DNA from 3 places in the Bradyrhizobium sp. 172 genome. Region 2 is predicted to be linked to each of the others. Evidence: predicted binding sites of a transcription regulator. Region 2 holds the regulator's gene; each other region holds the start of a gene.
The links. Region 2 encodes PhoB, which activates phosphate uptake and scavenging genes when phosphate is short. Its sites were predicted from a motif close to TGTCATNNANCTGTCAT; they were not measured.

Region 1 (3,272 bases), 1.2 Mb from region 2:
TCGTCCGAGCATAGCGGGTTTATGCCGCGGCGACAGCTTGGCGCGGGGTAGCTGGCATGCCAAGCAACCGCGTCGCCTCGGTGAGATGCACGAGCTTGCCGCCTGATATCACGGCGATCAGCCGCGGCCGCAGCGGCATGCTGTCGTCGACCAGCAGAATGTCCGCGCGCCGGCCTTCCGCGAGCACGCCGCGATCTGCAAGACCGGTCGCGCGCGCGGGCGCGGCGGAGACCAGATTCCAGGCCTCGGTCAGCGGCAGCACGCCATCGGCGGCGAGCCGGAACGCAGCGAGCAGCTGCGCGGGATAGTAGTAGTCCGAGGCCAGAACCGAGCAGAGCCCTTTGGCGATCATGTCGGATGCCCTGGTCCAGCCCGTGTGGCTGCCTCCGCGCACGACGTTCGGCGCGCCGTAGACGATGGCGTCACCGTGGCTTGCTGCCGCCCGCGCTGTCTCCTCGTTGATCGGAAACTCCGCAATCGCCACGCCCATGGCGCGAAAGCCTTCGCGCATCGCCGGCGTCGCATCATCGTGCGAGAGCATCCGCACGTCGGCGGCGCGGGCCGTCGCGGCCAGCCGTGACACGGAAGCCGGCACATCCGCGGCGCGGGACATTATGTGTCCGACCAGCCGGTCGAATTCCTCGCTCGACAGGCCGGTGCGCTCCACCATGCGATTGCGCTTGCGCGGCTTGGCCATGTCCCCAACCGTGCCGTCCATGTGGTCGTTGAAGGCGAACAGGTCGACGCGGCCCTCAGTGAGCCATTGGCTGATCTCGGTTTCGGCGTCGAGATTGTAGGTCTCGTGGCGCAGGTGAAAGCGGGTGTCGGCGGCGAATTGCGGGCGCTGCCGTTCGATCGCCTCCATCAGGCTGCGCGCATTGCCGGCGCTGCGCAGGCCCGGCTCCCACGAACAGGTCGTGGCGTGAAAAACCGTGGTGATGCCGTTGCTGATCGCCTGGCGGTCGCTGTCGGCGAGCGCGACGTCGATCGGGAAATCGACCCCGGCGCGCGGCATCATCTGTCGCTCGAAGGCATCGCCATGCAGATCGACGATGCCCGGCAGGACCAGCAGATCGCGCGCCTTGATCGCCAGCCGCGCCCGGCTGCGCGAGGCATTGATCTCTGCGATGTCCGTTCCGGACACGAGAAGCGACGTTTCGGCGAACTCGGAGCCGATCAGGGCCCGCCCGCCCTCGAGGAATATGTCTGTCACGCGACCGCGCTTCGTTTGCTGGCAGAAGAGGGTGCCCCTGCTTCGTATGCCGTGAGGAAATCCTCAATCCCGAGCTTGCGGAAATTGGGCAGGGCTTCACGCAACTTGTCGTGATCCCAGTCCCACCAAGCGAGCCTCGCAAGCCGCCCCGCAACCTCTTCCGAGAACCGCCGGCGCACGATGCGCGCCGGATTGCCGGCGACGATGGTGTAGGCCGGAACGTCCTTGGTGACGATGGCGCCGGCCGCGATCACCGCGCCGGTGCCGATGTTGCGGCCCGGCAGAACGATCGCGCCATGGCCGATCCAGACGTCATGGCCGATATGGACGTGATGCTGGCGCCGCCAGTCGAAGAATTCCGTGTCGTCGCTCTCGCCTTCGAAATAGGCGCTCGAACGATAGGTGAAGTGCGCCTGCGTGGCGCGTTGCATCGGGTGATTGCCCGGATTGATCCGTGTCATCGCCGCGATCGAGCAGAATTTTCCGATGGTGGTGTAGGTGATCTGGGCGTCGTTCACGACATAGGAGTAATCCCCCATCGTCACCTCGTGCAGCATCGTGCGCGCGCCGACCTCGGTGTAGGCCCCAAGCCTGGCGTCGTGCAGCTTCGCGGAGGGATCGACAGTCGGCTGGACCGAAAGAGCTTTGGCGGCCATGTTGAATCCGAACGAGAGGGCGGGCGTTTCTCTTCGAGCGGCTTGATGACAATGTCATGACGACGCCATGACAGGGGATGAACAGGAGATGAGGTGTGTAGGATCGCCGCACCGCAACGTCCGTGTCACACAAGTGTCAAGCGCCGGCGTTAGCGGTGGGTCCCAGCTACTCTGGAGCCCTGCATGCTGGTGGTTGAAGGTCTGACGTGTCGCTTCGGCGTGAAAGCCGCGGTGGACGACGCCTCGTTTCAAGTCTCTCCCGGCGGCTTCGTCGGCGTGATCGGACGCTCCGGCGCCGGCAAGTCGACCCTGCTGCGCACCATCAACCGTCTCGCGACCCCTGCACAGGGCCGCATCCTGTTCGACGGCCTCGACGTCACGGCGCTGCGCGGCAAGGAGCTGCGGCAGTGGCGGGCGCGCTCGGCGATGATCTTTCAGCAGTTCAATCTGGTGGGCCGGCTCGATGTGCTCACCAACGTCCTGATGGGACGGCTTGCGACGATGCCGGCCTGGCGCTCGCTGTCGCAGACCTGGCCCGAGCAGGACAGGGCGCTGGCGATGTCCGCGCTCGAACAGTTCGACATTGCCCCGCTCGCGGCCCAGCGCGCCGATCAGCTCTCCGGCGGCCAGCAGCAGCGCGTCGCGATTGCCCGCGCGCTGGTGCAGCAGCCCGACATCATCCTCGCCGACGAGCCGATCGCCTCGCTCGATCCGCGCAACACCAAGATCGTCATGGATGCGCTGCTGCGCATCAACAAGCACTTCGGCATCACGGTGCTCTGCAATCTGCATTCGCTCGACCTGGCGCGCAGCTATTGCGACCGCCTGATTGGCATGGCGCAGGGCCGCGTGGTGTTCGACGGCGCGCCGGCCGAGTTGACCGACCACGTGGCGCGCGAGCTCTACGATCTCGAAGCCGCCGAAGTCATGGGCGGCACGCCTGCACCGGTGCGACAGGGCATTCCGGCGCTTGGAACGGCGGCCGCCGCCTGAGCTGCGCCGCATCAGGACTTACCAATTTTGCGTCAACCGACCTCAACCAATGAAGAGGCTATCATGATTACTCGCAGATTGATTCTCGCCGGCGCCGCCGCGCTCGCGTTGACGACTTCGGCCTCCGCCGAAGACTGGAAAGCCAAATATCCCGAGCTGACCTTCGCGGTCATTCCGGCGGAAAACGCCTCGGGCGTGACCGAGCGCTGGGCGCCGTTCATGAGCTATCTCTCCAGGGAATTGGGCGTGAAAGTCACGCTGCGCATCGCCAACGACTACGCTGCCGTAATCGAAGGCCAGCGTGCCGGCAACATTCACATCGCGAGCTACGGCTCGGCCTCGTTCGCCCGCGCCCGCCTGACCGGCGTCAAGACCGACGCCTTCGCCAACGACATCAACTCCGACGGCTC
Region 2 (3,272 bases):
CGATTGCCTTTTTCACGGCATCGAGATCGCCATGCGCAACCTGGTCGAAGCCCTCCATCGGAGGGCCGAAACCTTCGAGATATTTTGCCGATCCCGTTGCGGCCAGCGTCGCCAGCGTGCGGCCATGGAAGGCGCCTTCGAAGGTGATCATGCGATAGCGGTCGGGATGACCCTTTGCGGCGTGATAACGGCGCACGACCTTGATCACGCATTCCAGCGCTTCGGCGCCGGAATTGCAGAAGAACACGAAATCCGCGAAACTTTCATTGCACAGGCGCGCGGCGAGCTTTTCGCCGTCCGGGCTCTGGAACAGATTCGACATGTGCCAGAGCTTGGTGGCCTGCTCCTGCAACGCCGCGACCAGCGCCGGATGGGCATGGCCGAGCGCATTCACCGCCACCCCGGAGGTGAAATCGAGATAGCGCTCGCCATTGGTCGCGATCAGCCAGCAGCCTTCGCCACGCTCGAAACCAAGGTCGGACCTGGCGAAAACGGGGAGCAAATGCGGCGCTGCGCTGTTAGTCATGATGGTCACTTGAATGTTGCGGACGGAGTGAGCGTGCATTGCGCAACGCACCATCGACCGGCCCGGAAAACGAAACGTGCCGCCTCTTGAGGGCGGCACGTGCGACTATCTTAGGCCTGGTGAAACGGGTGTCAATGCCGCCCGGAAAGCCTCGCGAAACGCTGAATCCGTAGTCTTGCGGTGCCGATTTAGAGGGATTTGGCCACGGAACATGTGGAAGCGAGTCGGCGGACTCTTGCGCGGGAGTCACGCCATATTGTAGCGTTTGGATTGTCAGATACGACATCTCGTGCAGTGGTTCTGATCTTTAAGTCCTTATGTACCGGCGTAAACGTTCGGGCGTTCAAGACGCGCCCGGCGAGCCTTAAGGGATTCTGGCGGCACGGGTTTTTGAAGGCTTAGGCATTCGCTGCGAGGCCCCAGGATGGCTGGCGCGCAGCGAGGGAAAGGGTGCAATGACGGTTTTGACCTGGTCCGATGATCGCGTCGAGCAGCTGAAAAAGCTCTGGGAGGCCGGACTTTCGGCCAGCCAGATCGCGGCGGAGCTCGGCAATGTGACCCGCAATGCCGTGATCGGCAAAGTGCACAGGCTCGGCCTTTCGGGCCGCGCCAAGAGCCCATCATCGGCAGCGCCGCGGCCGCGCAAGGCGCGCCCCGCGCAGCACATGATGCGGGTGAGCCGCCCGATCTCGCGCGGCAACACCGCGCTGGCGCAGGCCTTCGAGGTCGAGGCTGAGCCGGATCCGGTCACCTACGACAACGTGGTGCCGATGAGCCAGCGGCTGTCGCTGCTGGAATTGAACGAGGCGACCTGCCACTGGCCGGTCGGCGATCCCTCGAGCCCGGACTTCTTCTTCTGCGGTGGAAGGGCGCTGTCCGGACTGCCCTATTGCGCCCAGCACTCGCGCGTTGCGTACCAGCCCGCGTCGGATCGGCGCCGCGCACCGGTAAAGCCGGGTCCCCGTTAGTCGTCACGCGAAGACAGTTCAACAATTTCAGTGTCGTCCCGGCCTAGTGCGCAATTGCGCACGGGGGGCCGGGACCCATACTCCGAGCACGCAATAATCGTGCGGAAGGGGTCACTCCGAGTCTTCGCCAAACCACGTTCGGTGGTTATGGGTCCCGGATCAGCGCTCGCTTCGCTCGCTTGTCCGGGACGACGGCTGAGAATGCAGGGACAGCTCGCCAACAAACAAGCCTGCAACCCTACACCTGCTCCGCCTTCGCGAAGCGATCATCCAGCGCGTAGCCGGCGCCGCGGACGGTGCGGATCGGGTCCTGCTCGCGGCCGAGATTGAGCAGCTTGCGCAGGCGGCCGATATGCACGTCGACGGTGCGCTCGTCGATATAGATGTCGCGGCCCCAGACGCTGTCGAGCAGCTGCTCGCGCGAGAACACCCGTCCCGGATGCTCCAGGAAGAACTCCAGCAGGCGATATTCGGTCGGACCGAGATCGATCGGCCGGCCCGAGCGCGCCACGCGGCGCTTGTCACGGTCGAGCTCGATGTCGCCAAAAGCAAGGACGGTGGCGAGGCGCTCCGGGCTCGCGCGCCGCAGCAGGCCTTTCACGCGCGCCAGCAGCTCCGGCACCGAGAACGGCTTGACGATGTAATCGTCGGCGCCGGTCGCAAGACCCCGCACCCGCTCGCTCTCCTCGCCGCGCGCGGTGAGCATGATGATCGGGAGCTGCTTGGTCTCGGGACGGGTGCGAAGCCGCCGGCACAATTCGATGCCTGACAGGCCCGGCAGCATCCAGTCGAGCACGATCAGATCGGGGATGTGCTCCTTGAGGCGGGTGTCGGCGTCGTCGCCGCGCATCACCGTCTCGACGTCATAGCCGTCGCCTTCGAGGTTGTAGCGGAGAAGCTCGGTCAGGGCTTCCTCGTCCTCAACCACCATAATGCGTGCGCCCATCGGGTCGTCGCTCCTTAAGTCTTCAGGTGTTCGGTACCGTGTTGGCAAAGGTCGTCATGTCGCCCTTCGGCCGCTTGTCGGTGATCGCCTGGCCCTCGATCATGTAGAACACGGTCTCGGCGATATTGGTGGCGTGGTCGCCGATCCGCTCGATGTTCTTGGCGCAGAACATCAGATGGATGCAGAACGAGATATTGCGCGGATCCTCCATCATGTAGGTGAGGAGTTCGCGGAACAGCGAGGTGCAGATGGCGTCGACTTCCTCGTCGCCCTTCCACACCGCCATCGCCGCCGGCAAATCATGCGCGGCATAGGCGTCCAGCACCGACTTGACCTGCTGCTGCACGAGGTCGGTCATGTGCTCGAGGCCGCGGAACAGCTTGAGCGGATGGAAGTCCGTCTCCAGCGCCGCGACGCGCTTGCCCATGTTCTTGGCGAGGTCGCCGATGCGCTCGAGATCGGTCGCGACGCGCATGGCGCCGACGATCTCGCGCAGATCGACCGCCATCGGCTGGCGGCGGGCGATGGTGAGCACCGCACGCTCCTCGATGCGCTTCTGCAGCGCGTCGAGCTCGGTGTCGATGGCGACGACGCGCTGGCCGAGCGGGACGTCGCGGCGGATCAGCGCGTCGACGGACTCGACGATCATGCGCTCGGCGATGCCGCCCATCTCGGCGACCAGGCGAGTGAGTTCCTGGAGGTCGGTGTCGAAAGCCTTTGCGGTATGTTCAGAACCCATGTCGCGTCTCCTAGCCGAACCGGCCGGTGATGTAATCCTGCGTGCGCCGATCTGACGGCGACGTGAAGATCTTGCTGGTGTCGTCGAACTCTA
Region 3 (3,272 bases), 3.3 Mb from region 2:
CCGAACATCTCGTCCGATCCGACCGATGGCATCGGCAAATGGAGCGAGGCCGAATTCGTCAACGCGGTGATGCACGGAGTCTCGCCCGACGGACAGCATTATTTTCCGGCCTTTCCTTACACGTCCTATCAGCACGCCAGGCGCGAGGACGTGCTCGATCTCTTTGCGTACCTGAAAACGCTGCCGGCCGTCGCAGGCAAGGTGCGCGACCACGACGTGCCCTTTCCGTTCAACATCCGGCGCAACGTCGGCATCTGGAAATTCTTATTTCTGGACGACAAGCCCTTCGTCCCCGACAGCGCGAAGTCACCGCAGTGGAATCGCGGCGCCTATCTCGTCGACAGTTTTGGCCATTGCGCGGAATGCCACAGCCCGCGCAACGCGCTTGGCGGCATCACCGCCGCACAACGCTTCGCTGGAGGCCCCAATCCGGAAGGCGAGGGATGGGTGCCCAACATCACCCAGAAGGGCCTTGGCGAGTGGAGCGCGAAGGATATTGCCTATTTCCTGAAGACCGGCGAATTGCCCGACGGCGACAGCGTCGGCGGCGCGATGACGCGGGTGATCAAGAACACCTCGCAACTGCCGGACGACGATCTCGCGGCGATGGCGGACTATCTCAAATCGCTGCCGCCGGTGGACGGTCCGCCGCGTCCCAAGCGCAAGGAGGGCGGCACCTGATCGGGCCTGCCCTTTTTCGGACGGTCAACTCGCGCCAAACGCCTTGAAGGTGATGATGGTGAGGGTGTCCTGGATGCCGGGCAGCACCTGCACCTTCTCGTTGACGAAGTGGCCGATATCGGTGTCGTTGTCGACGTAAAACTTCACCAGCAGGTCGTATTGCCCGGCCGTGGAATAGATCTCGGAGGCGATCTCGGCTTCGGCAAGCGCATTGGCGACCACATAGGATTGGCCGAGCTTGCATTTGATCTGGACGAAAAAGGGAACCATCGCGGTCACTCCGAAAGCATATCTGACGGCTAATAGGCCAAACCCGGCCGGATTTAGCAAGCGAACTTGCTGGGCTGGGAGAGGCGCGCTAGGACGGGCCATGGCTTCGAAAACGCTGAAGAGCGCCCCATGACGACACCCGTAGCGCTGACCATTGCCGGCTCCGATTCGAGCGGAGGCGCCGGCATCCAGGCCGACCTGAAGACCTTTGCCGCGCTCGGCGTTTTTGGCGCTTCCGCCATCACGGCGCTGACGGCGCAGAACACCCGCGGCGTCACCGGCATTCACGCCGTGCCCGCCGAATTCGTCACCGCGCAGATCGACGCGGTGTTTTCCGATCTCGAGGTCGGCGCGGTCAAGATCGGCATGGTGGCGCAAGCCGCCAGCATCGATGCGATCGCGGCCGCGCTGTCGCGCTGGGCGCCCGGGCATATCGTGCTCGATCCCGTGATGGTGGCGACGTCGGGCGATCGCCTGCTCGCGTCCGATGCCGTCGATGCCCTGCGCATCAAGCTGATGCCGCTGGCCTCGGTGATCACACCCAATCTGCCCGAGGCCGCGGCTCTGCTCGACGAGCCGGTCGCGGCCAGCGAGGCCGAGATCGAAAGCCAGGGGCGCCGGCTGCTGGCGCTCGGCAGTCGTGCGGTCCTGATCAAGGGCGGCCACGGCGAGGGCGCCGAGAGTATCGATTATCTCGTCGATGCCAGCACCACGATCGCGCTCGCCGCGCCGCGCGTTGCCACAAGCAACACCCATGGCACCGGCTGCTCGCTGTCCTCGGCGGTCGCCGCAGGGCTCGCCAGAGGCGAAGATCTCGAGCGCGCCGTGCGCAACGCCAAGACCTGGATCAGCGCGGCGATCGCCGCCGCCGACCGCTTCAGCGTCGGCCACGGACACGGCCCGATCCATCATTTCCATAAATTTTACTGAACGCCGGTCGCGAGCGCGCCACCGCTAGTCCCTCCCGCCATGCAGCTCCGGGTTCTTGCGGAGGCTGCCGCGACGCCATGTCGCCTGATTGTCGCATGCGACTGATATTCGCGGGGTGGGCGAGGCAAGCGCGATTCGTATCTGAGGGTGCCTCAAAGGTTCGATTGGTCATCCCCCTGTCACGGGACATTGTTACAGGCTGGCGCATGGGAAGTTACGATGTGAGTGACGAGAGCCCGGAGCGGCGCTTTCGCACGTTGTTCATCTCCGACGTTCATCTCGGAGCCCGCGGTTCTCAAGCCGATCTTCTGCTCGATTTCCTGCGTTTCCATGATGCCGACACGATCTATCTCGTCGGCGATATCGTCGACGGCTGGGCGCTGAAATCGAGCTGGCATTGGCCGCAATCGCATAACGACCTCGTCCAGAAGCTTTTGCGCAAGGCGCGCAAGGGCGCCAAGGTCATCTACATCCCCGGCAATCACGACGAGTTCCTGCGCAACTATTACGGCACGCATTTCGGCGGCATCGACGTGGTCGAGAACACCGTCCACACCGGCGCGGACGGCAAGCGGTATCTCGTCATCCATGGCGACATCTTCGACCTCGTGGTGCAGAACGCACGCTGGCTCGCCCATCTCGGCGACAAGGCCTACGATTTCGCGATTCAGCTCAATCGCTTCGTCAACTTCTTCCGGCGCATGTTCAAGGTGCCGTATTGGTCGCTGTCGCAATGGGCCAAGCAGAAGGTCAAGAACGCCGTCAACTATATTGGCGCGTTCGAGCAGGCGCTCGCCGCCGAGGCGCGACGCCACGATGCCGACGGGGTGATCTGCGGCCACATCCATTACGCGGTGATCCGCGACGAGGGCGGCATCCGCTACATGAATTGCGGCGACTGGGTCGAGAGCTGCACGGCGCTGGTCGAGCACGACGAGGGCCATTTCGAGATCATCACCTGGGCGGACCAGGCCGAGAAGCCGGCACAGGTCCCGCAGGTCGCAGCCAGAGCTGCATGAAAGGCAGCCTGATGCGCATCCTGGTCGCGACCGACGCCTGGCACCCGCAAGTCAACGGTGTGGTTCGGACGCTGACCAAGCTTGCCGACGCCGCGAAAAGTCTCGACGTCGAATTCTCGTTCCTGACGCCGCAATCGTTCCGCACCTTTGCGATGCCGAGCTATCGGGACGTGCGGGTGGCCATGCCGCGCCCGGGCAGAATCGCGAAGCTGATCGAAGAGGCGCGCCCGGACAGCATCCACATCGCGACGGAGGGGCCGATCGGCCTGATGGTCCGCCGCTATTGCCGGCAGCGCAAGCTGCCCTTCACGACCAGCTTCCACACCCGCTTTCCCGAATATGTCCGCGCCCGCGTGCCGGTGCCGGGCTCGC

Region 1: the regulator PhoB is predicted to act here: its motif matches at 1,915-1,931, upstream of phnC (phosphonate ABC transporter ATP-binding protein).
Region 3: the regulator PhoB is predicted to act here: its motif matches at 2,048-2,064, upstream of IVB07_RS13325 (UDP-2,3-diacylglucosamine diphosphatase).

Annotation. Positions count from the first base shown of each region.
Region 1 covers NZ_CP064701.1:682,211-685,482, forward strand. Annotated here, with positions in the region: gene IVB07_RS03095 (DUF1045 domain-containing protein) at 1-1, opposite strand, end outside; gene IVB07_RS03100 (alpha-D-ribose 1-methylphosphonate 5-triphosphate diphosphatase) at 20-1,213, opposite strand; gene IVB07_RS03105 (acetyltransferase) at 1,210-1,869, opposite strand; gene phnC (phosphonate ABC transporter ATP-binding protein) at 2,053-2,862, shown strand; gene phnD (phosphonate ABC transporter substrate-binding protein) at 2,926-3,272, shown strand, end outside.
Region 2 covers NZ_CP064701.1:7,669,235-7,672,506, forward strand. Annotated here, with positions in the region: gene IVB07_RS36360 (aspartate aminotransferase family protein) at 1-526, opposite strand, end outside; gene IVB07_RS36365 (GcrA family cell cycle regulator) at 982-1,494, shown strand; gene phoB (phosphate regulon transcriptional regulator PhoB) at 1,733-2,440, opposite strand; gene phoU (phosphate signaling complex protein PhoU) at 2,463-3,179, opposite strand; gene pstB (phosphate ABC transporter ATP-binding protein PstB) at 3,190-3,272, opposite strand, start outside.
Region 3 covers NZ_CP064701.1:2,806,253-2,809,524, forward strand. Annotated here, with positions in the region: gene IVB07_RS13310 (cytochrome c) at 1-681, shown strand, start outside; gene IVB07_RS13315 (Lrp/AsnC family transcriptional regulator) at 706-951, opposite strand; gene thiD (bifunctional hydroxymethylpyrimidine kinase/phosphomethylpyrimidine kinase) at 1,081-1,881, shown strand; gene IVB07_RS13325 (UDP-2,3-diacylglucosamine diphosphatase) at 2,088-2,900, shown strand; gene IVB07_RS13330 (glycosyltransferase family 1 protein) at 2,912-3,272, shown strand, end outside.